Hahella sp. HNIBRBA332: one gene and its partner. The protein of the gene in region 2 interacts with the protein of the main gene of each other region in a pairwise test. Links are inferred from orthologs where the notes say so. Each region holds a gene or a part of one and is shown on either strand. Other genes may lie near its edges.

What was found.
Region 1: the proteins of O5O45_RS20975 (region 2) and ndk interact in binary tests that used the Escherichia coli proteins (3 or more experiments, as listed by UniProt). The link is inferred for Hahella sp. HNIBRBA332 from one-to-one orthologs.

The regions. Positions count from the first base shown.
Region 1 is NZ_CP132203.1:3,458,780-3,469,172, forward strand. What follows is about bases 4,474-7,434. They hold ndk (nucleoside-diphosphate kinase), read right to left. Parts: upstream 6,188-7,434; coding sequence 5,759-6,187; downstream 4,474-5,758. Other genes in these bases: pilW (type IV pilus biogenesis/stability protein PilW), read right to left, coding at 4,474-4,496; rlmN (dual-specificity RNA methyltransferase RlmN), read right to left, coding at 4,552-5,688; O5O45_RS15350 (IscS subfamily cysteine desulfurase), read right to left, coding at 6,436-7,434. In the rest of the region: O5O45_RS15315 (YfgM family protein), read right to left, coding at 1-118; hisS (histidine--tRNA ligase), read right to left, coding at 156-1,433; ispG (flavodoxin-dependent (E)-4-hydroxy-3-methylbut-2-enyl-diphosphate synthase), read right to left, coding at 1,550-2,662; O5O45_RS15330 (RodZ domain-containing protein), read right to left, coding at 2,675-3,667; more of pilW, read right to left, coding at 3,669-4,473; more of O5O45_RS15350, read right to left, coding at 7,435-7,617; Fe-S cluster assembly transcriptional regulator IscR, read right to left, coding at 7,692-8,171; cysE (serine O-acetyltransferase), read right to left, coding at 8,250-9,011; tRNA (cytosine(32)/uridine(32)-2'-O)-methyltransferase TrmJ, read right to left, coding at 9,024-9,797; O5O45_RS15370 (inositol monophosphatase family protein), read left to right, coding at 10,016-10,393. UniProt on the Escherichia coli protein: Major role in the synthesis of nucleoside triphosphates other than ATP. The ATP gamma phosphate is transferred to the NDP beta phosphate via a ping-pong mechanism, using a phosphorylated active-site intermediate.
Region 2 is NZ_CP132203.1:4,743,369-4,753,773, forward strand. Bases 1,090-4,062 are described here. They hold O5O45_RS20975 (5-formyltetrahydrofolate cyclo-ligase), read left to right. Parts: upstream 1,090-2,262; coding sequence 2,263-2,862; downstream 2,863-4,062. Other genes in these bases: O5O45_RS20960 (TIGR02449 family protein), read left to right, coding at 1,472-1,678; O5O45_RS20965 (cell division protein ZapA), read left to right, coding at 1,678-1,965; O5O45_RS20980 (hypothetical protein), read right to left, coding at 2,896-3,039; ilvA (threonine ammonia-lyase, biosynthetic), read right to left, coding at 3,210-4,062. Outside these bases: pepP (Xaa-Pro aminopeptidase), read right to left, coding at 1-377; O5O45_RS20955 (UPF0149 family protein), read right to left, coding at 461-1,024; more of ilvA, read right to left, coding at 4,063-4,727; ribose-5-phosphate isomerase RpiA, read left to right, coding at 4,849-5,526; O5O45_RS20995 (acyl-CoA dehydrogenase family protein), read left to right, coding at 5,743-6,873; ppa (inorganic diphosphatase), read left to right, coding at 6,957-7,484; bifunctional D-glycero-beta-D-manno-heptose-7-phosphate kinase/D-glycero-beta-D-manno-heptose 1-phosphate adenylyltransferase HldE, read right to left, coding at 7,563-8,996; lpxL (LpxL/LpxP family Kdo(2)-lipid IV(A) lauroyl/palmitoleoyl acyltransferase), read left to right, coding at 9,175-10,107; O5O45_RS21015 (glycosyltransferase family 4 protein), read left to right, coding at 10,123-10,405. UniProt on the Escherichia coli protein: Involved in the removal of 5-formyltetrahydrofolate.

The DNA of each region.
Region 1 (10,393 bases), 1.3 Mb from region 2 along the record:
TCCAGCCAAAAATCGCAGCCAGAGCCAATCCGATGCCAATCAAGAGCGCATTGCCGTTTTCCTTCCACCAATTCTTAATGGCGGCGATTTGTTCTTCTTCTGTGCGCAATGAATCCACTTGTCTTCTCCTCAACAATAAGCATCAATAACTGTGATTAAATCATTTGTGGCGCGCGCTGGATAAATTCTTCCAGCGACAACGTTTTTTGTGCCTGATCAGTGCGAAGAGGCTTAATCGTTACTTCACGCTGATTAACTTCGTTCTCACCCAACAAAAGCGCATATGCCGCCGTACTCTTGTCCGCTTTTTTCATCTGGGCTTTAAAGCTGCCGCCTCCGCAATTCATAACAACACGGATGTTCTGCTGTAAATCTCTTAGCTGCTCAGCGACGTCGAATGCGTATGCCTCCGCGCCTTCGCCAAGCGCTGCAATAAAGAAGTCAGCACGATCCAGCAAACTGGCGGGCGTCAGACTTAAGGTTTCCAACATCAACACCAAACGCTCAACGCCCATGGCGAACCCAACTCCAGGCGTGCCTTTACCGCCCAATTGCGCAACCAGACCATCATAGCGGCCGCCTGCGCATACGGTGCCTTGCGCTCCCAGCGAATCAGTAATCCATTCAAAAACGGTTTTACCGTAATAATCTAATCCACGCACCAATTTCGGGTTCACGGTATAGCTCAAGCCAGCCCTGTCCAGAAACGCCCTAAGACCCGCAAAGTGCTGGGCGGACTCTGCATCCAGGAAGTCATTGAACAAAGGCGCATTCTTGAGAATGTCCTGGGTCTTGGCGTCTTTGCTATCCAGTATACGCAGTGGGTTACTGGAAAGCCTGCGCCGGCTATCCTCGTCTAGCTGATCCTCATATTGACCCAGATAAGAAACCAAAGCCTGTCGATATTCCGCTCTCGCTTCCGCACTACCGATGGAGTTGATGTGCAGCTGGACATGCTCAGAAAGTCCAAGCTTCTTCCATAATCTGGCAGTCATGATGATCAGTTCTGCGTCGATGTCCGGGCCGTTGAAGCCGAAGCATTCCACGCCGATTTGATGAAACTGACGATAACGGCCTTTTTGAGGCCGCTCATGACGGAACATGGGGCCGCTATACCAAAGACGGCGGGTCTGGTTAAACAGCAACCCATGCTCTTCTCCGGCGCGCACGCATCCGGCCGTTCCCTCTGGACGCAAGGTCAGACTGTCGCCGTTACGATCTTCAAAGGTGTACATTTCCTTTTCGACGATATCCGTCACTTCGCCAATAGAGCGCTTGAACAAATCTGTCTGCTCCACAATCGGCATCCTGATTTCCTCAATGCCATATTGCTCAAACAAACAACGTGCGGTTTCTTCCAGATAACGCCAGACTGGCGTTTGTTCCGGCAGCACATCGTTCATGCCCCGAATAGCCTGAATACGCGCCAAAATATTACCTCTAACTAAAATGTTTCCTGATTGCCGGATTTTGACGCTCCGACAATGTGCAAATTTGTGCTGCTGACTTAAAGGTTCACCCTTTGAGCAAGTTATGCTGCGGGGGATATTTACCCTTTTGCGATCAATACATCCAGCTCTTCTTGCTTAGCCGCGGCTTTGCTGCGGATCAACGACTCAAAGCGCTCAACCAACTCATCATTATTCAATTTGTGGTCTGGCTTTCCGCCCACATAAATCAAGTTGGATGGCGAACCACCAGTCAAGCCTACGTCCGCCTCTTTCGCTTCCCCAGGTCCATTCACAACACAACCGATGACGGCAACATCCAAGGGCGTGTTGATGTCCTCCAGCCGGCGTTCAAGTTCGTTCATAGTCTTGATCACGTCAAAGTTCTGCCTGGAGCAACTGGGACAAGCGATAAAGTTTATCCCCTTGGTGCGCAGCTTAAGGCTCTTGAGGATATCGTAGCCAACCCGAATTTCTTCAACAGGATCCGCCGCCAAGGACACACGAATCGTATCGCCAATACCATCCATCAGAAGCATTCCCAACCCAATGGCGGATTTGACGGCGCCAGAACGGAATCCGCCCGCCTCAGTAATGCCAAGGTGAAGTGGTTGCTCAATCTGTCCTGCAATCTGGCGATAAGCCGCTACCGTCATGAAAACATCAGACGCCTTCAAACTCACCTTAAAGTTCTGAAAGTCATGACGATCAAGAATGTCGATATGGCGCATTGCGGACTCCACCAAGGCTTCCGGCGTAGGTTCGCCATATTTCTTTTGTAACTCTTTCTCTAACGACCCCGCGTTAACCCCTATACGAATGGGTATGCCTTTATCTTTGGCTGCGCTGATAACCGCTTGCACGCGGTCTTCCCGGCCAATATTGCCCGGGTTGATACGAAGACAGTCGACGCCAACCTCCGCAACCCGCAACGCGATTTTGTAGTCGAAGTGAATATCCGCGACTAAAGGTAAAGTGACTCTTTGTTTGATGGCCGCAAAAGCTTCCGCCGCATCCATGGTCGGAACCGACACCCGGACAATATCCGCCCCCGCCTGCTGCAGTTTTTCGATCTGCGCTACCGTCGCATCAACATCGCAGGTCTCAGTGTTCGTCATAGATTGCACTGCGATAGGCGCATCTCCACCAACCGGCACAGCGCCGACCATAATCTGGCGCGAACGTCGCCTTTTTATCGGTGACTCAAAATGCATAAAAACAGAACCTCAACGTTCCAAGGTCATTTCAACACGGTTATTGCGTACTCGGTATTGCCCGAAATCCAGAGGCTTGCCATTAACCTCCAGTTTCACAGCATCCACCGCGCCTATAATAAAACGCAAAGGGTACTCCCCTTGAAAATCAACCACATCGCCCTGGCGGTATAAACCCACAACGCGATTGTTGCTCTTATCTCTCAAGTCAAACCAGCAGTCTCCCACAAATGTCGCCCTGACTGTCACTTTACCCACCACCGCTTGAGGCGCTGAAGATTCCAAAGCTGTCGAAGGCGCAGGGTCTACCGAAGCAGGGGCCCCTGTCGCAGTAGAGGGCGGCTCACTGACCGAAGGCTCAGCAGTGTTACTGTCTTCGGGTTGAAGAAAATCTTCGGGGGATGGCTCCTGATCATCTTCTTCACGACCTGAACCGTCCAGCGGCATTGACTCAACCTCCGGGACGGAGGTGTCTTGCTCAACAGCCGGAACAAGCGGCTCAATTACGTCACTACTACGCTCAGGAGCAACCGTAATCTCGCTTGAAGCTTCCGATTCCTGCGGGGTTGATCCAACTTTCTCTGTGGAAACCAGTTCGCGCCCCGATAGGAAGAAGTAAATGAGTCCCGCCGCTACCGCCAAAGCCAATAGTATCAGCCACAATCCGCCGCCATGCTTAGGCTTCTCCTCATAAGAGGGGGCAGGAGCTGCTCTTTCTTCAGTAAAGCCACCATCTTCCAGAGATAACTCTTGCTCCAGATCTTCGATCACCCGGTCCTCGGACAGGTTAACCAAGCGGGCGTATGCTCTGACGTACCCTTTCAAGAATACCAGTCCAGGGAGCTGACTGTGTTCGCCATCCTCGATGGCTTTCACATAACGTGGAATAACATGCAGCCGTTCGGCGGTTTCCGGTATGCTCCAGCCCAAACTCTCCCTGGCCTGACGCAATCGGCTGCCCGGTCGGTCATTAGCGGCGGGATTGGATGCGGCCTCGGACGACATATCAACTACTTCCTTTCATCGTTTTATATTCAGCGGAGTTGGGAAACATGTTCTTTAACAACAACATCAAAGATGCTTCCTCATTCAAATCCTTCTTCTCCCTGGCGATTTTTATTCCCAACGCCAAGCTTGCGGGGGAGTGCGAAGCCCCGCCTCTGCGCACTGCCTCCCAGAATGAACTATATAGTTTATCTGCCTGCGACAATCCGCCCTTATCAAAATATAAGGAAGCCAAGGCGTATACCACATCAGGTTGTCCATGCCTCAACGTCAGCGACTTCTCATAGGCTCTAATCGCGGGCTCTATTTCTCCCATTCGCAAACGAATAAGACCAATGTTACTAAACACCTGGGCCCTGCTTTCATAACTTACGTCTTCAGAAGCTCGTTCTAGCTGTTCAACTGCTTCCTTGTAACGACCTTCCTCATAAAGATAAGCCGCGTAGTAAGTACGTCCCCGAGTAAAGTTAGAGTCAGAGCGAAGCGCGGATTTAAATTGTTTCTCAGCCAGCAGTGACTCTTTCTGTCGCTGATACACCAAACCAAGAGCCGCAAGCGCCTCAGCATTATCAGACTTGATTTCTAGCGCTCGCTTCAGTTTCTGCAAGGCGCTATCCAAGTCACCCTGCTGATAATACGCCAACCCCAGTTGAACATATTGCTGAGACGCTTTTTCTTCAGACGCTTTATTGGTGTACGGCCCTGTAACAGTCGTAACGCACCCTGCAAGCACGCCGCCCAATACCATCGCCAATACTGCAGTTTTAATAGTACGCTTGACGTTTTCCATTTTTCTCAACTTAGCTATCAATTCCTGCGTTATTTTCAATGTAATAAACAGCCTTGCATCGTAGGGACCTGAAGCTATGCCTCCATCAATCTAATTAGACGGAAGCTCTGCCGTCAGGGGAAACATTAATATTTTGCAGAGGGATATATTTCTGACTTCTTCGCGTTCTGTCCTCAACCCGCCCTACCAACTGGCCGCATGCCGCATCAATATCATCGCCGCGCGTAGTTCGAATGGTCGCCACATAGCCTGCATCGCTCAACACCTTTTGGAACCTTAATGTCGCGTTTCGGGAGGGACGCTCATAACCGCTATTAGGGAACGGGTTGAATGGGATCAGGTTAATTTTACATGGTAAGTCGCGTAATAAGTCTCGCAACTCACGTGCGTGTGTTTCGCTGTCGTTTACGCCTGCAATCAAGGTGTATTCAACCGTAATGCGACGTTTATCAGAAAGTTTGCCCAGATAACGATGGCAAGCCGCCAACAACTCTTCTATTGGGTACTTTTTATTGACCGGAACCAGAACATCTCGCAACGGGTTATTTGGCGCATGCAGGGAGATTGCGAGGGAGACGTCGGTAACATCACCCAGCTTATCGAGGGCCGGGACAAGTCCGGAGGTGCTGACAGTCAAGCGGCGCTTGGAAATACCAAAGCCAAAATCGTCCATCATGACGTCGCAGGCGCGCACGACGTTGTCGAAATTCAATAAGGGCTCGCCCATTCCCATAAAGACAACGTTCGTGACGTAACGCTCTTTGGACAAGTCATAATCGCCAAAAGATCTCGCCGCAACCCACAACTGACCGATTATTTCAGCGGAACTCAGGTTACGATTGAACCCCTGCTTTCCAGTTGAACAGAAACTGCAATCCAGCGAGCATCCAATCTGGGAGGAAACGCACAATGTACCCCGGCCATTATCCGGGATATAGACAGTTTCAATACTGTTGCCGCCAGCCAATCGCATAACCCACTTACGGGTGCCGTCGGCAGAAATATCTTCATATATAACTTCAGGCACGGAAACTTCAGCTACATCTTTCAGTTTTTCCCGTAATGCCTTACTCATATTCGTCATGAGGTCAAAGTCAGATACGCCAAGATGATACATCCACTTCATCAATTGAGTGGCGCGGAATTTTTTCTCTCCCAACGACTCGAAAAAAGATTCGAGATCGGAACGATTCATTCCCAATAAGTTAATTTTAGCGTTGGCGCCTGACATGCTTTACCTCTTAAAAAGAGTGCAGCGATAATGCTGCACTCGATTAGTTGCCTCGACTGATAATTTTATATCAGCTGCGTGGGCAGATTTCGTTCTCGCTGAAGAAATAAGCTACTTCGCGCTCAGCAGACGCTGCAGAGTCAGAGCCATGCACCGCGTTTGCGTCAATAGAGGAAGCGAAATCCGCGCGAATAGTGCCTGGCTCAGCTTCTTTGGGGTTGGTTGCGCCCATAAGTTGACGGTTCAGAGCGATGGCGTTTTCACCTTCCAGCGCTTGAACAACAACAGGACCAGAAGTCATGAAAGCAACCAGATCAGGGAAGAATCCGCGCTCTTTGTGTTCAGCATAAAAGCCTTCAGCCTGCTCTTGCGACAGGTGCAGCATTTTTGCAGCCACAATACGCAGACCGGCCTTCTCAAAACGCGAATAGATTTCGCCGATTACATTTTTAGCCACTGCGTCAGGCTTGATGATTGATAGCGTACGTTCTACGGCCATCGATATGCTCTCCAAAATCAGGGTTATAACAACTTTAGGTTTATATTCTGAACAGGCGATTATACGCATGTTCCGGGGAAAGTTACACTCCGCTCCTAGCACGAAAAAGGCTTCAGTGACACAAGTGTCAAATGAGCGGCATTCGCGATAACGGACGCCAGATACTTTCAGTCTGAAATTGCATCAGGCGCATATTTAAATTTTGTTAACAAGAGCCAAGAAAGCGCTCTCGATTAAGGTCTGTGGCGTTAACCGCCCAGCTTGGCCTTCCACGCAGGAGATAATTCACGCAATTTATTCACTGCAGTAATAATGACATCCGCGGCGACATCAACATCTTCTTCTTGAGTAAAACGCCCCATAGAGATACGTAGGGAACTGAGCGCCAACTCATCCGGCACGCCAACTCCCCTCAACACATAAGAGGGCTCAAGCGAAGCGGACGTGCAAGCAGAACCTGTTGAAACCGCAAGATCTCGCATCGCCATCAACAGCGACTCGCCATCGACATATCCGAAACTGATATTCAATGTGCCCGGCAGCCTTTGGGAATCCGAGCCGTTCAGGTGGATTTCCGGCAATACAGAGAGCGCTCGCCACAATCTGTCACGCAACCCCGCCAGTCGCTCAGCCTCTCCCATCAGGCTTTGCCCAGCCAACTCAAAAGCGACGCCCATGCCAACAATTTGGTGAGTTGGCAGCGTACCGGAACGCATGCCCCGCTCATGGCCGCCACCATGGATCTGAGCATCCACGCCGACAAATGGATTTCTTCGAACGTAGAGCGCTCCTATACCTTTAGGCCCGTATATTTTATGCGCACAGCAAGACAACAGGTCGACAGGCATGGTTTTCATATCGACAACCAACTTGCCCACGGACTGCGCCGCATCCACATGAAAAAAAGCTTGATGCCCACGCAACAGCTCACCAATTGCCTGAATATCGTTAACACTACCCAGTTCGTTATTGGCGTGCATCAGGGAAACGAGAATAGTGTCGTCACGCAATGCATCCTTAACTGACTGCGGACTGACGACGCCATCTTTGCCCGGTTTCAGATAAGTCACGTCGTAACCCTGCTTTTCCAGATAGGCGCAGGGATCCAGCACAGCCTTGTGCTCTATGGCGCTGGTAATGATATGGCGGCCTTTTTCAGCGTAACGACTCGCCACGCCTTTAATAGCGAGGTTATCCGCTTCTGTCGCACCAGAAGTCCAAACAATCTCCCGAGGATCGGCGCCAATCAGGTCCGCCACTTGGCGACGCCCTTTTTCCACCATCTCTTCTGCACGCCAGCCGTAAATATGCGAACGGGACGCCGGGTTGGCGAAGACGCCATCCAACGTCAAGCAATTGCTCATCGCCTCAGCGACTCTGGGGTCCACCGGCGTAGTGGCGGCATAGTCGAGATATATAGGTTTCTTCATTATTTCAATTATCCATATCCAAGTACTTCAGCGCTCCCCGCGCCTGCATCACCAATGACGCGAGAGAAACCAGGTTAGCCGATATCGACCAAAGAAATACCTGTTTCGCCCGCTCGTTTTCTTTCAGCCTGCCTCTCAGCAATTTCTTGCACAGCCCGACTGGAGACCAACTCCTCCAGGCTGATACTACTGAGGTAATCGTGAATACGCTCACTGAGATCCTGCCACAAGTGGTGGGTTAGACAGATTTCACCGCCCTGACAGTCCCCTTTTCGCCCACATCTCGTCGCATCAATAGATTCGTTAACCGCTTCAATAATGTCAGCTACCGCCGTCTCACCGAGTGGACGCGCCAACTTATAACCACCGCCGGGCCCTCTGACACTGGACACCAGACGATTACGCCTTAATTTGGCGAACAATTGCTCAAGATATGAAAGCGAGATGCCCTGACGCGCCGAGATATCCGCCAGACTAACAGGACCGCTATCACCGTGCAGCGCCAAATCCAGCATGGCGGTCACCGCATAGCGGCCTTTGGTGGTCAAGCGCATGATCAAACCCCTAATTAATTTAGGGCATTATGAAATGACCCTGCAAACTGATCAAGTATTACGGATTATGTCGTCAAGCTACTTATCTTCGCGGACACACTCAAAGTCCTCGCTCTTCAGAGGAGGCAGTTCGCCATTGCGATATTCCACATCCAACTTGTGCAGGCACTTGCACATGGACTCCAGACGATCATCTACCGCCTGCATATGATCCAACATCGCACGAATGGAGCGCGCCACCGGATCAGGCATCTCTTCGCTCAACCCATAGGCGTCAAAGCCCATTTTCTCTTCCATGGCTTTGCGGCGATCCGCTTCCGGCTCTGTTTTCTTGACAATCACTCGCCCCGGAATGCCGACCACTGTCGCGTTAGGCGGCACTTCCTTAGTTACCACGGCATTAGAGCCCACTTTCGAGTTATCCCCTACTGTGAACGGCCCCAAGATCTTGGCGCCAGCGCCGACGACCACGCCATTTCCCAACGTTGGATGACGTTTGCCTGCATTCCAACTGGTTCCTCCAAGGGTTACCCCCTGGTACAAGGTAACGTCGTCGCCAATCTCGGCCGTCTCCCCAATCACTACTCCCATACCATGATCAATAAAGAAGCGGCGACCGATTTTCGCACCCGGATGTATTTCGATCCCAGTCATCCACCGACTGAATGTGGAGAGAAAGCGCGCCAACCACTTCAACCCCTTTCTCCACAACCAGTGACTAATGCGGTGCGCCAGCAACGCATGCAGACCGGGGTAGCAAGTCAGCACCTCAAAGGCGTTTCTGGCCGCCGGGTCCCGGTGAAAGACACTTCTTATGTCCTCTTTTAACTGTGCTAACATGATTCGCCCCGATTAATTCTTTTGCCAAGTTCCCGCTATTTTCTGCGTAGACCTTAGGATGCCTCGCAGAATGTTGATTTCCATCTTATCCAAACGCGCACGTTGATACAGCCGACGTAGTCGCGACATCAATTGCCTGGGATTTTCCGGATCATGAAAGTCGATATCGATCAGTGTCTGCTCCAAATGAGCCAGATAACGCTCGACTTCGTCCGCCGTCGCGGCCTCAACATCCCACCCGGCATCACCTGGGCCGTCCAATCTCTGGATATATGACTGATTCTCTTCGTTTTCAAGCAGCCACCTCATGTGCAGCTCGTAACAAATCACTTGCGCCGCCATCGCAACATTCAAGGACGAATAGTCTGGATTTGAAGGGATATGTACATGCAAGTGACAGCGCTGCAACTCTTCATTGGTGAGACCTCGCTCTTCGCGCCCAAATACAATCGCCACATCGCCCTCGGTCGCCGCGACATGATCGTGTACATCATCCGCCAGATCCCGAGGATTTCTCACCGGCCAGGGAATACTCCGACCTCTTGCGCTGGTTCCCACCACTAATACACAGCCAGCAATAGCCTCATCCAAACTCGCAACCACTTGAGCGCCATCCAATACATCTAAAGCTCCGGATGCACGACTTACTGCATCATCATCTGGAAATCGGTCTGGCTCCACCAGCACTAATCGAGACAGCCGCATGTTTTTCATCACGCGCGCAGTAGCGCCGATATTACCGGGATGAGAGGTGTTGACCAGCACAATACGGATGTTTTCCAGCATTTTCACACCTTTTTAAAAGTGCGCAATGGTAGCAGAATTGTATGCAAATGCCTCCCCCCACTAAGACCAAAACGTCGCTATAACTCCGCTTTCTGGCGCGCCCTGCGACCTTTCCTATAATTTAATCCGTAAGTAGATTTCTGGGTGTGTTTACACGACGGAGTTGCTATTATTAGCGCCCTTTTTAAAACCGTTCTTTACAAAGTAGTGATCAAACCATGCAGCCAATGATTAATATTGCCTTGCGCGCAATTCGCTCGTCCAATGAGCAGATCAACATGATTCTTGAGCGTGAAGAGTTGTCTTTTACCGATCCGGAAAAGCTAAAGAGAGTCATTGCCCGTGTTGACGCCGCTTTCTACGACAATCTGTCCCGCGCCCTGCAACGGGCCTACCCCACACACCAAATCAACAAAAAAGGCGACCTGAAAGGCAACCCGAAAGGCGTCAGCTGGCACATCATGCCTGTACACAACACCGCCAGCCTCGTACGCGGCCTATCCGATTGGTGTTTTTCACTGGTCTGCAAAAAGAATGATCAGACCGAACACGCTATCATTATTTTCCCCGTAACCGGCGATGAATACACAGCAAGC
Region 2 (10,405 bases):
CGCTGCTTGCCTTCCAGCAATCCCGGTAGAATTTCATCAATATCGTCAATGGGGAAAGCGTCATCGAAGAGATAGTGTTCGATCGCCCCTTCCTGTCCCGCCAATTTGCCATTCCAGCGTTCGTAGTCAGGGTTCTTTTCCTTGCAGAACAAAATGGATTCGCCGTGCTCACGCTCCGGGATCAACACCATCACCGCATCCGGTTCCGCAAACCCGCTGAGGTAATGAAAGTCGCTACTCTGACGGTAAGGATATTCCGAATCGCGATTACGCACGCGAATTGGCGCTGCGGGCAAAATGGCGATGCTGTTGGGCGTCATCACGTCAAGCAGATGGCGCCGACGTTTCTGATATTCACGAATCGATAATGCTTGCACGTCTATCTCTCTTAAAAACTTTTAGTTATCCGTAATCTGGCGCACATCCGTACAAACTGCCGGCGGGCCTTGTCCTTAGACCGTTAATGTAGCGTTTTCTTTTCCGAGGCGGCGTTCTTTTTAGCGGCAGTGAGTTCCTGCAGCACATTCAACGCCGCCACTTTCACAAACTCAGTCAGCTCCAGCAGTTCTCTTTCATCCTGCTCGTCGCCATCCACTTCGGGGTCCACTTCGCCGATATCCACCAGATCCTGAAGGATTTCCTGCACATCCGCCGAGCAGGAGGATAATCCGCTCCCCAAAACAGACGTCAGCCCCTCGACGAAGCCCCTGCACCAGTCCGCCAGCGCCGCAACGCGCAGCGAGCACTCTACAGCATCTTCCGGCAACCAGGGCTGAAAGCTCATATTATCCTGCGTCAGCGCTGCTTCTGCGTAGCCGTATACGGCTTTGAAAGCCGCTTGCAGGTTCTCTTCAATCGCATTGACGCTGCCGGCGAAACGCTGCGTGTAGCTCCACCAGTCGTTATCCTGCGCCTGGTCTCCCGCCGCCATTCTTCCACACCAGAGACCGTGAACTCCTGCGGGAGTCGCGTCAGCGTCGATGCGGTTTAATAGTTGTTGCAGGGCATGGTAGGGTTGGGACATTCGTTTAATTCTCCAATCGGGCGGAAGTCGCCCGCTTCCACAGGCTTAACCATCATCGTTCGCAACGGCGAATGGCGTAACCTTATTAAATAGAATTCATTTGGCAAAAACACCCGCTCTGCTTTAATAAGGCGCATCGGGCGCAATTGAATATATATGCGACGGCTCAGGCTTTCGCCATCATGTTTTTTACGGTTCTGGCGTCAACTTTATCAGGATCGACTCACGCCAGAATAATGCTGTGTATGCTAACATGACGCCCACTTATATCGCCACGCGGGTGCGCACGTTGACCCCCTTACATCGGCGACTTATATTTAATTGGACGCCCATGCGCCTACAGTTTGGTTTTCTAACATTTTTCCACTTTGATTCGCGTCCGTCATAAGTCGAGTCATGTTAGAAAACTCTTCCTGAAGAACCCTAGCAATACCACTGGAAAAACTTATGGATGTTTCTCAGTTGCAGCAGTTAAGCGATAAAATTGACCGCCTGATACAGAAGTGCAAACAGCTCGAAGCAGATAATCAGGCGCTACGCCAGCTGCAGGAAGACTGGCAAAAGGAACGCATGCAACTATTACAGAAGAACGATCTGGCCCGCTCCAAAATCGAGGCTATGATCAGTCGTTTGAAAGCTTTGGAGCAACGTTAATGAGTCGCACCAACCATACCGCCACCGTCACCATCCTGGATAAGGAATACTTGGTCGCCTGTCCTCCGGAAGCGCAACGCCAACTGGAAGACGCCGCGCGGACGCTGGATCAGAAAATGAAAGAAATCCGAGCATCTGGAAAAGTTTACGGCACAGAGAGAATTGCAGTCATGGCCGCCTTGAACTTGACTTACGACTTGATGCAGCAAGGACAGAAAACCGAACAGGTCTCTTCTACCCTAAGTACGCTGCATGAAAAACTGGACGCAGCGCTGAGAAATAAATAACTTTACAAAACATACAATTACGTAATCAAAAAAGAAAAAAATATTGGATATTCCTGGTTTGCCCCACTGCTTTTTTCACATTTTTCGTTATAATAGGACCCAAGCTCCCTGAACTGCTCGCCAGTCAGATACGTCCTCGAGCCGATGAATTTTATTATTGGTTACCTCCTGCGAGTGATGTGTGCAAGTCCCTCTTGAAGGGAAAGCCTAATTCATTCCAGCGGTTACCTCCTTGAACCAAAGGGTTCAAGGGCCACGTCAGACAGCGGCTGTCTCGGGGAGTTTATTTTTTCTGCTATGAATAAAGCGTCTATTCGTCGCGCCATGCGCAAAAAACGCAGAGCGCTGACACCCGCCCAACAACGCAGCGCCGCTTCCGGTCTGCAAAAATCACTCAGCTCAGCCATTCATCTCAGTCGTAGCGTCCGCTGGGGTCTATATCTCGCCAACGACGGGGAAATCAATCCATTTCCAACCATTCAGCGCCTGTGGCGTAGAAAAAAAGCCTGTTATCTTCCCGTGTTACACCCGCTCTACCACAACCGGCTATGGTTCGTTCGGTATCTGCCCGGCGCCAAGCTCAAGCCCAACAAGTACGGCATTCCAGAGCCTGTGCTTCGGGGAGCAAAACGAGTTCCCCCCTGGTCATTGGATGTGGTGTGCTTCCCATTGGTTGCGTTTGATAAACAAGGGAACCGATTGGGAATGGGAGGGGGTTATTATGATCGCACTTTCGCGGATCGCCGGGTCATCATCAAAAGGCCGAAATTGATTGGGTTCGCTCATCATTTCCAGCAACTTCCAGAGTTGCCCCACGAACCCTGGGATATTCCACTGTCCGCTGTCGCCACAGATCAGCAATTGCATCGCTTCAGAAACAAAAAAGCCCTGCGTTAACAGGGCTATTTCGAATCGTCAGGAAGACAGGGACTAATTAACGTCCTCGCCAGCGACGGAAACATAAGTGGGCGACGTACGTGCTTCCTTGTGGCCAAAGGTTGTGAAGCCGCTGACGACCAACCCAAGGCAAAATACGATCACAAGCGTAAGCATGACGTCAGGCTTGCGCTTCATGCATCCCCCTAATTTTCATTGGCGTTTTTTAATTTTATAAATCAGACAAATAGGTAATTGTCTTAACTTGAAATTATAGAAAAGTATTGTAACTCCTGCCTGATTTAAATCAAAGCTTTAAAACGCAATAGTGTGACCGTTTCTGCCTTTATATTAAAACCTCTTAATTATCAGGCACCTAGAAACAGTTTGTAGGCTGGGTTATTGGTTTCCTCCCAATACCTGAAACCAACGGTATCCAGCATTTTCCGGAACTCCGCCATTTCATCATCGTTAACCTGCGCCCCCATTAAAACACGGCTATAAGCGGCGCCATGATTACGATAATGAAACATGGTGATATTCCAGCGGGCGCCAAACGCCATAAGGAACTTCATCAACGCTCCTGGACGCTCTGGAAACTCAAAACGGAAAACCTTCTCGTTGGTTAACGCTGGCGAATGCCCCCCAACCATATGGCGGATGTGCATTTTGGCGACTTCATTATCAGTGAGATCAAGCACCGAGTAGCCTTTTTCCTCAAGAATCCCAACCAGCTCCTTACGATCTTCCAGACCAGAGCTGATTTGTACGCCGACAAAGATTTGCGCTTCTGTCGCATCACAATAACGGTAGTTAAACTCGGTGATACTGCGGCGACTTAACGCTTGGATGAAACGCTTGTAGCTGCCCGGACGCTCTGGAATTTTCACCGCCAGGATCGCCTCGCGCTCCTCACCCACTTCGGTACGCTCCGTGATGTATCCCAGACGATCAAAATTCATGTTCGCGCCGCTTACGATGGCGATCAGGTTTTGGTCCTGAATCTTCTCTCTCGCCACGTATTTCTTCAAGCCGGCGATGGCCAATGCGCCAGCCGGCTCAGCGATAGAGCGAGTATCTTCAAAGACGTCTTTGATGCCCGCGCAGATTTCGTCAGTGGTGACTAGGACGACTTCATCCACATATTGACGACAAACCTCCCATGGAGCCTTACCGATTTGTTTGACGGCGACGCCGTCGGCGAAGATACCCACTTCCGGCAACGTCACCCGCTTGCCTGCCTTCAACGCTGCATGAAGACAGTTGGAATCTTCCGGCTCCACGCCAATGACTTTGACATCAGGACGAAGATATTTGATGTACGCCGCGACGCCCGCGATCAAACCGCCCCCGCCGACGGGGACGAACACCGCATGTATGGGAGACGTATGCTGCCACATAATCTCCATGCCTACTGTGCCCTGACCGGCGATAACCTCCTCATCGTCGAAAGGAGGGATATAAATGTATCCCTTTTCTTTGACCAGGGTTTGCGCGTGCGCCGCCGCTTCGTCAAAGGCGTCGCCCTTCAACACGACCTTAGCGCCTTTCGCCCGTACGGAATTCACTTTGATTTCCGGCGTAGTTTGCGGCATGACAATTGTCGCCTTGACGCCCAACTTTTGCGCCGCCAGCGCCAATCCTTGGGCATGGTTGCCCGCTGAGGCCGCAATCACGCCTTTTTCTTTGGCTGAACTGGAAAGTTGTGCGAGCTTGTTATAAGCGCCACGCAACTTAAAGGAAAAAACCGGCTGCAGGTCCTCACGCTTCAATAAAATATGGTTATTGAACCTGTGGCTCAGTAGATGGGCCGTCTCCAAAGGAGACTCTATCGCAACATCATAGACTTTGGCGTCCAGGATCTTTTTTATATATCGGTGAGGCATGATGGGAACTTACTAAATCGCTAGCGGAATTGAGCGCCAAATAATATCGGCATTACAGACCCAACGTCTACTATTGATAGGACGCGGGGTCTATAATTCCCCTATTTTTGAGGGCGGGCTTATGCACCAGGACGAATTAAAGCAGGCTGTCGCAAAAGCGGCGCTGGAATACATCAAACCCCATCTGCAAACCGATACCATTCTTGGCATCGGCACAGGCTCTACTGCCAACTATTTCATCGACGCGCTGGCGGAAGTAAGAACCCAGTTCGATGGCGCTGTCGCCAGCTCAGAGGCCTCCGCCGAGCGTTTGAAGAAGCACAATATTCCGGTATACGAACTTAACTCCGTTTCCGGCTTGGAGTTCTATATCGACGGCGCTGACGAAACCAATCCGCGCCTGGAGCTGATCAAAGGCGGCGGAGCCGCGTTGACGCGCGAGAAGATCGTCGCCGCCAACGCCAAAACCTTTATCTGCATCGCCGACGAATCCAAATGGGTCGACGTGCTCGGCGACTTCCCCCTGCCGATTGAAGTCATTCCCATGGCGCGCAGCTACGTTGCAAGGGAACTGGTAAAACTGGGCGGCGACCCGGTCTACCGGGAAGGCTGTGTGACGGACAATGGCAATATTATTCTGGATGTGTTCAACCTGCGCATTCTGGAGCCGGTGAAACTGGAGCAACAGATCAACCAAATCACCGGTGTGGTGACCAACGGCCTGTTCGCCATGCGCCCTGCCGACGTACTTCTGCTGGGATCACAGGAAGGCGTGAAGACGATCAAAGCGAACGACTGATTGAGAATCTGGCGCGATCCGCTCATTGGATCGCGTCATTCGCCTTCCCCGTTTTCTGTCGACAAAAGCATCTTTCAAAAACCTCTCTGTATTCTTCATTCCCCCATTATTCAGAATATCCCCAACATTCCCCCCCACAAAAAAACAAGCGCTTGCTTGGTTTTAAATTGATCGATAAGCTGAGCCCTAATTAACAACTCGACAAGGGACTTGCGCATGTTCAACGAGACTCATCAAATGGCGCGGCGCACGACCGCAGCATTCATCAAACAACATGTCGCGCCTTATATTCAGGAGTGGGAGGAAGCTGGCTCGTTTCCTCGAGAGATCTATCGTCTGGCGGGAGAGGCCGGCGTACTTGGCGTTGGCTTCAATGAAAAGTGGGGCGGCGCCGGCGAGAACGATATATTGATGAAAGTCGCCGTCAGCGAAGAGCTCATGCGCAGCACTTCCGGCGGATTTGTCGCCAGTCTCGGTTCTCTGGATATCGCCTTGCCGCCGATCGCTCGCTGGGGTAACCCCGCGTTGCAGGATAAAGTGATTCCACCTGTACTCCAGGGCGAAAAAATCGCCGCACTCGCCATTACAGAGCCCGGCGGAGGCTCCGACGTCGCCAACCTGCAAACTCGCGCCATTCGAGAGGGCGACGTTTACCGTATTAATGGCTCTAAAACATTCATCACCAGTGGTTACCGGGCGGACTTCTATACTGTCGCCGTGCGCACTGGCGGCGAAGGTCACGCTGGCATCAGCCTGATTCTGGTGGAACGGGAGCGAAATGGGTTTAGCGCGGGACAACCACTGAAAAAGATGGGCTGGTGGGCAAGCGATACCGCAGAGCTGTTTTTTAATGACTGCATTGTTCCGGCTGAAAATCTTATCGGACCGGAAAACAGCGGCTTCATCGCCATTATGAGCAACTTCTTGATGGAGCGACTGGCGCTTTCCATCATGGCCTATATGACCGCGCAAATCGCTTACGAACAGGCCTTGAATTACGCTCGCCAGCGCGACGCATTTGGTAGAAAAATCGCCAAGTTTCAAGTTATCAAGCATCGCCTGGTCGAAATGGCGACACAGGTAGAGATCGCTCGCAACTACACATTGAATATTGCTCAACGCATACAAAACGGCGATAACCCGATCAAAGAGGTCGCCATGGCGAAGAACTTCTGCTCACAGGTCGCCCAAGAGGTAACAGACGCCGCCGTGCAGATTCACGGCGGCATGGGCTACATGCGCGAATCAGTAGTGGAGCGATTGTACAGAGACGCTCGCATACTCAGCATTGGCGGCGGCTCCACCGAAATCATGAATGAGATTATCGCCAAGCACCTCGGTCTATAAGCTCGGGCAGACGCCTTATTGGTTTTAGCGTGGCAAAGCTCCTATAATTTGCTGCCCAGCTTTTTAATAGAATGGAAAAGAGTATGAACTTTGACAATATTTCCGCAGGTAAAGAACTGCCAGACGACATTAACGTCGTAATCGAAATTCCCGCGCAAAGCAGCCCGATCAAATACGAAATCGACAAAGACTCCGGTGCGGTAGTTGTTGACCGTTTCATGGCCACCCCCATGTTCTATCCCTGCAACTACGGTTTTATTCCTCACACGTTGTCTGACGACGGCGACCCGCTGGATGTGTTGGTTGTTGCGCCCTACCCAATTCAGCCCGGCGCAGTGATTCGTTGCCGCCCAATCGGCGTGTTGAACATGACTGACGAAGCTGGCGAAGACGCCAAGCTGCTGGCGGTGCCTCACTCCAAGCTGACTCCGCTGTACAAAAGCGTCAACGAGCCGACAGACCTGCCTGAGTTACTGATCAAGCAGATCGAGCATTTCTTTGAGAACTACAAGGATCTTGAGGAAGGCAAGTGGGTGAAAATTTCTGGTTGGGCGGACCGCGAAGCGGCTCGTCAGGCTATCCGTGACGCAGCGGCAGCCTACAAAGGCTAATTACTGCAGTTTCCGGCGACGCTTCAGCGTCGCCGGTCATTCCCTTTTCTAAAAGCAGGTCTTCGCAATGCGGAGCAACTACTTCTCCCGATCCTTGCGAATCTTTTCAACAATGGCTGTGGTTGAACAGTTATCCAGAAAGTCCAAGGCCCGCACTTCTCCACCATAACCTTCGACGATCTCCCAACCGACAACTTGCTCTTTGCTGTAGTCGCCGCCCTTCACCAGGATATCCGGCTTCAGAATCTCTAATAAGCGCTCTGGCGTGTCATCTTCATACCAGGTAACCCAATCCACCGCTTCCAGACCAGCAAGCACCGCCATCCTGCGTTCGAGGGGGTTAATCGGGCGCGCCGCTCCCTTCAAACGGCTTACAGAGGCGTCGCTGTTAATCGCAACGACCAATCGATCCCCCAGTTTTCGCGCCTGATCCAGATAGCCGACGTGGCCGGCGTGAATAATATCGAAGCATCCGTTCGTGAAAACAATTTTCTCGCCATGAGCGCGCGCGTCGTCCAACGCCACTTTTAACTGCTCCACCGTCATTGCGCCACGCCCTGCGCCTTGCTCCTGTTGCACTGCGCGACGCAATTCCGGCGCGCTGACTGACGCCGTACCCAGTTTGCCTACGACAATGCCAGCGGCGATATTGGCCAACGCCACCGCCTGCCCCATTTCACTACCTGCGGCCAATGCTGCGGCGAGTACGGAGATAACAGTATCGCCGGCGCCTGTAACATCAAAGACTTCTTTCGCCTGGGCAGGCAAATGCAGTTCAGGTCGTCCCGCTCTCAGCAAGGTCATCCCCTGCTCGCTGCGCGTCACCAGCAACGCTTCCAGCTCCAGTTCCTCTACCAGTTTCAAGCCACGCTGAACCAGTTCAGCCTCACTCGCACAGTACCCTACCACCGCTTCAAACTCAGACAAGTTAGGGGTAATCAAGGTTGCGCCGCGATATTTCTCGAAATCGCTGCCCTTTGGGTCGACCAACACGGGGATTTGTTTGCTTCGCGCCAATTGAATAAAAGCTTGCGGATCGCGTAATGCGCCCTTGCCGTAATCGGACAAAATCAAAGCCCCTGCGCCAGCCAACTGCCCTGCGACTTTCTTTTCCAGCGGTTCCTGCGGAACGCCAGCGAAACTCTCTTCGAAATCCATGCGGATTAATTGCTGATGACGACTGACCACCCGCAACTTGGTGATAGTAGGTAAAGTTTCATGCTCCTGAAAATCCGCCAATATGCCAGCGGACTCCATCCGCGCCGCCAGTGACTGCGCCGCTTCATCTTTACCCGTCACCCCCAAAATCACCGCCGCACTGCCTAGCGCAGCGATGTTCAACGCCACGTTAGCGGCGCCGCCGGGCCGGTCTTCCAACTGCTCCACTTTGACGACGGGCACCGGCGCTTCAGGAGAAATCCTTGATGTCGCGCCGTACCAGTAGCGGTCCAGCATAACGTCGCCAACCACTACGACCCGTGAATTCTGAAACATTGGAAGCTGTATCTGCATGCCCATCCTCAAAACTGAAGCCTTCATTTATCTGTTTGCGATGGAAGGATCGCGCGGCAATATTAGCACGCCTCTCCCCCAGACAGCACCTTACCGCTCCGTCAACTGGCCGGACAAACTGGAGAGCCGGGCGGGATCGGGCTAAAATGCGCTTCTTTTGTTTTAGGAACGCCGTTACGTGTCCGAAGAAAAACGCGATCTGACCTACTCAGACTTTATTCACCCCCGTTATTGGCCAACTTGGCTTGGGATCGCCTTACTATGGCTGATCGCCCATACACCTTTGGCCTTTCAACGTGGACTGGGAATTCTGATGGGCCGCGCAGCCTACTATTTACTACCCAAGCGACGCCATATCGCTGAAGTTAATATCAATCTGTGTTTTCCAGAGCTTACCTCTGATCAGAGGCAAGATTTGGTAAAGTCGGCCTTTGACAACAACGCCATCGGCTATTTTGAAGCCGCATCCGCCTGGTTTACAGGAAAAGAGCGCTTTCGCTCGATTACCAAAGCGCACGGTCTGGAAAACCTGCAAGCAGCGCAGGCCAAGGGCAAAGGCGTTATTCTATTAGGCGGTCACTTCACCACACTGGATCTTGGCGGCGCGTTATTTGATATTTATTCCAGCGCAGCCAGCATGCAACGGGACCATGACAATCCCCTGTTCAACCTGGTGATGACCCGCGCCCGTAGTAAATTTTGCCATCCTGTATTGAGCAAGGACGACTTGCGCGGCCTTATCCGCCTGCTGAAAAACGGCAAAACCATCTGGTACGCCACAGATCAGGATTACGGTCGCCGCGGTAGCGTGTTCGCGCCCTTCTTCAAGGTTCCAGCCGCCACCATTACAACGACCTCTCGCATCGCACAAAAAACCGGCTCACTAGTCGTCCCCTTCAGCCACTTTCGTAATAAAGATGGTGGCTACGATATTTACTTTGAACCGGCGTTATCCAATTACCCCACCGGCGACGATGTCGCAGACGCTAAGGCAACCAACTTGGCGATAGAAAACGCTATCCGCCGCTATCCTGCCCAATATTTATGGATGCATCGGCGGTTTAAGACCGAGCCTCAAGGGAAAAGTCACCGCAAATATTCCGGAAAATGAGCGACATATCCACATATGAAAATTGCGCATATAGAAAGCAGCATCAACTGGGGCGGCCAGGAACTCCGTATTATCGAACAAATAGAGTGGTTACGGTCACATAAACATGAGGCGGAACTAATAGCGCGGGAGGACTCTAAAATCTACCAGGAAGCCCAAAAGCGCAACATTCCCGCTCATGCTCTGGATCTGCGCGGCTCAGCCAATCCTGGCACTGTACGCAATCTCTGCAAACTAATAAAACACAAAAAATACGATATCCTAGACTGCCATAGCAGCAGAGACGCCAGTTACTCCG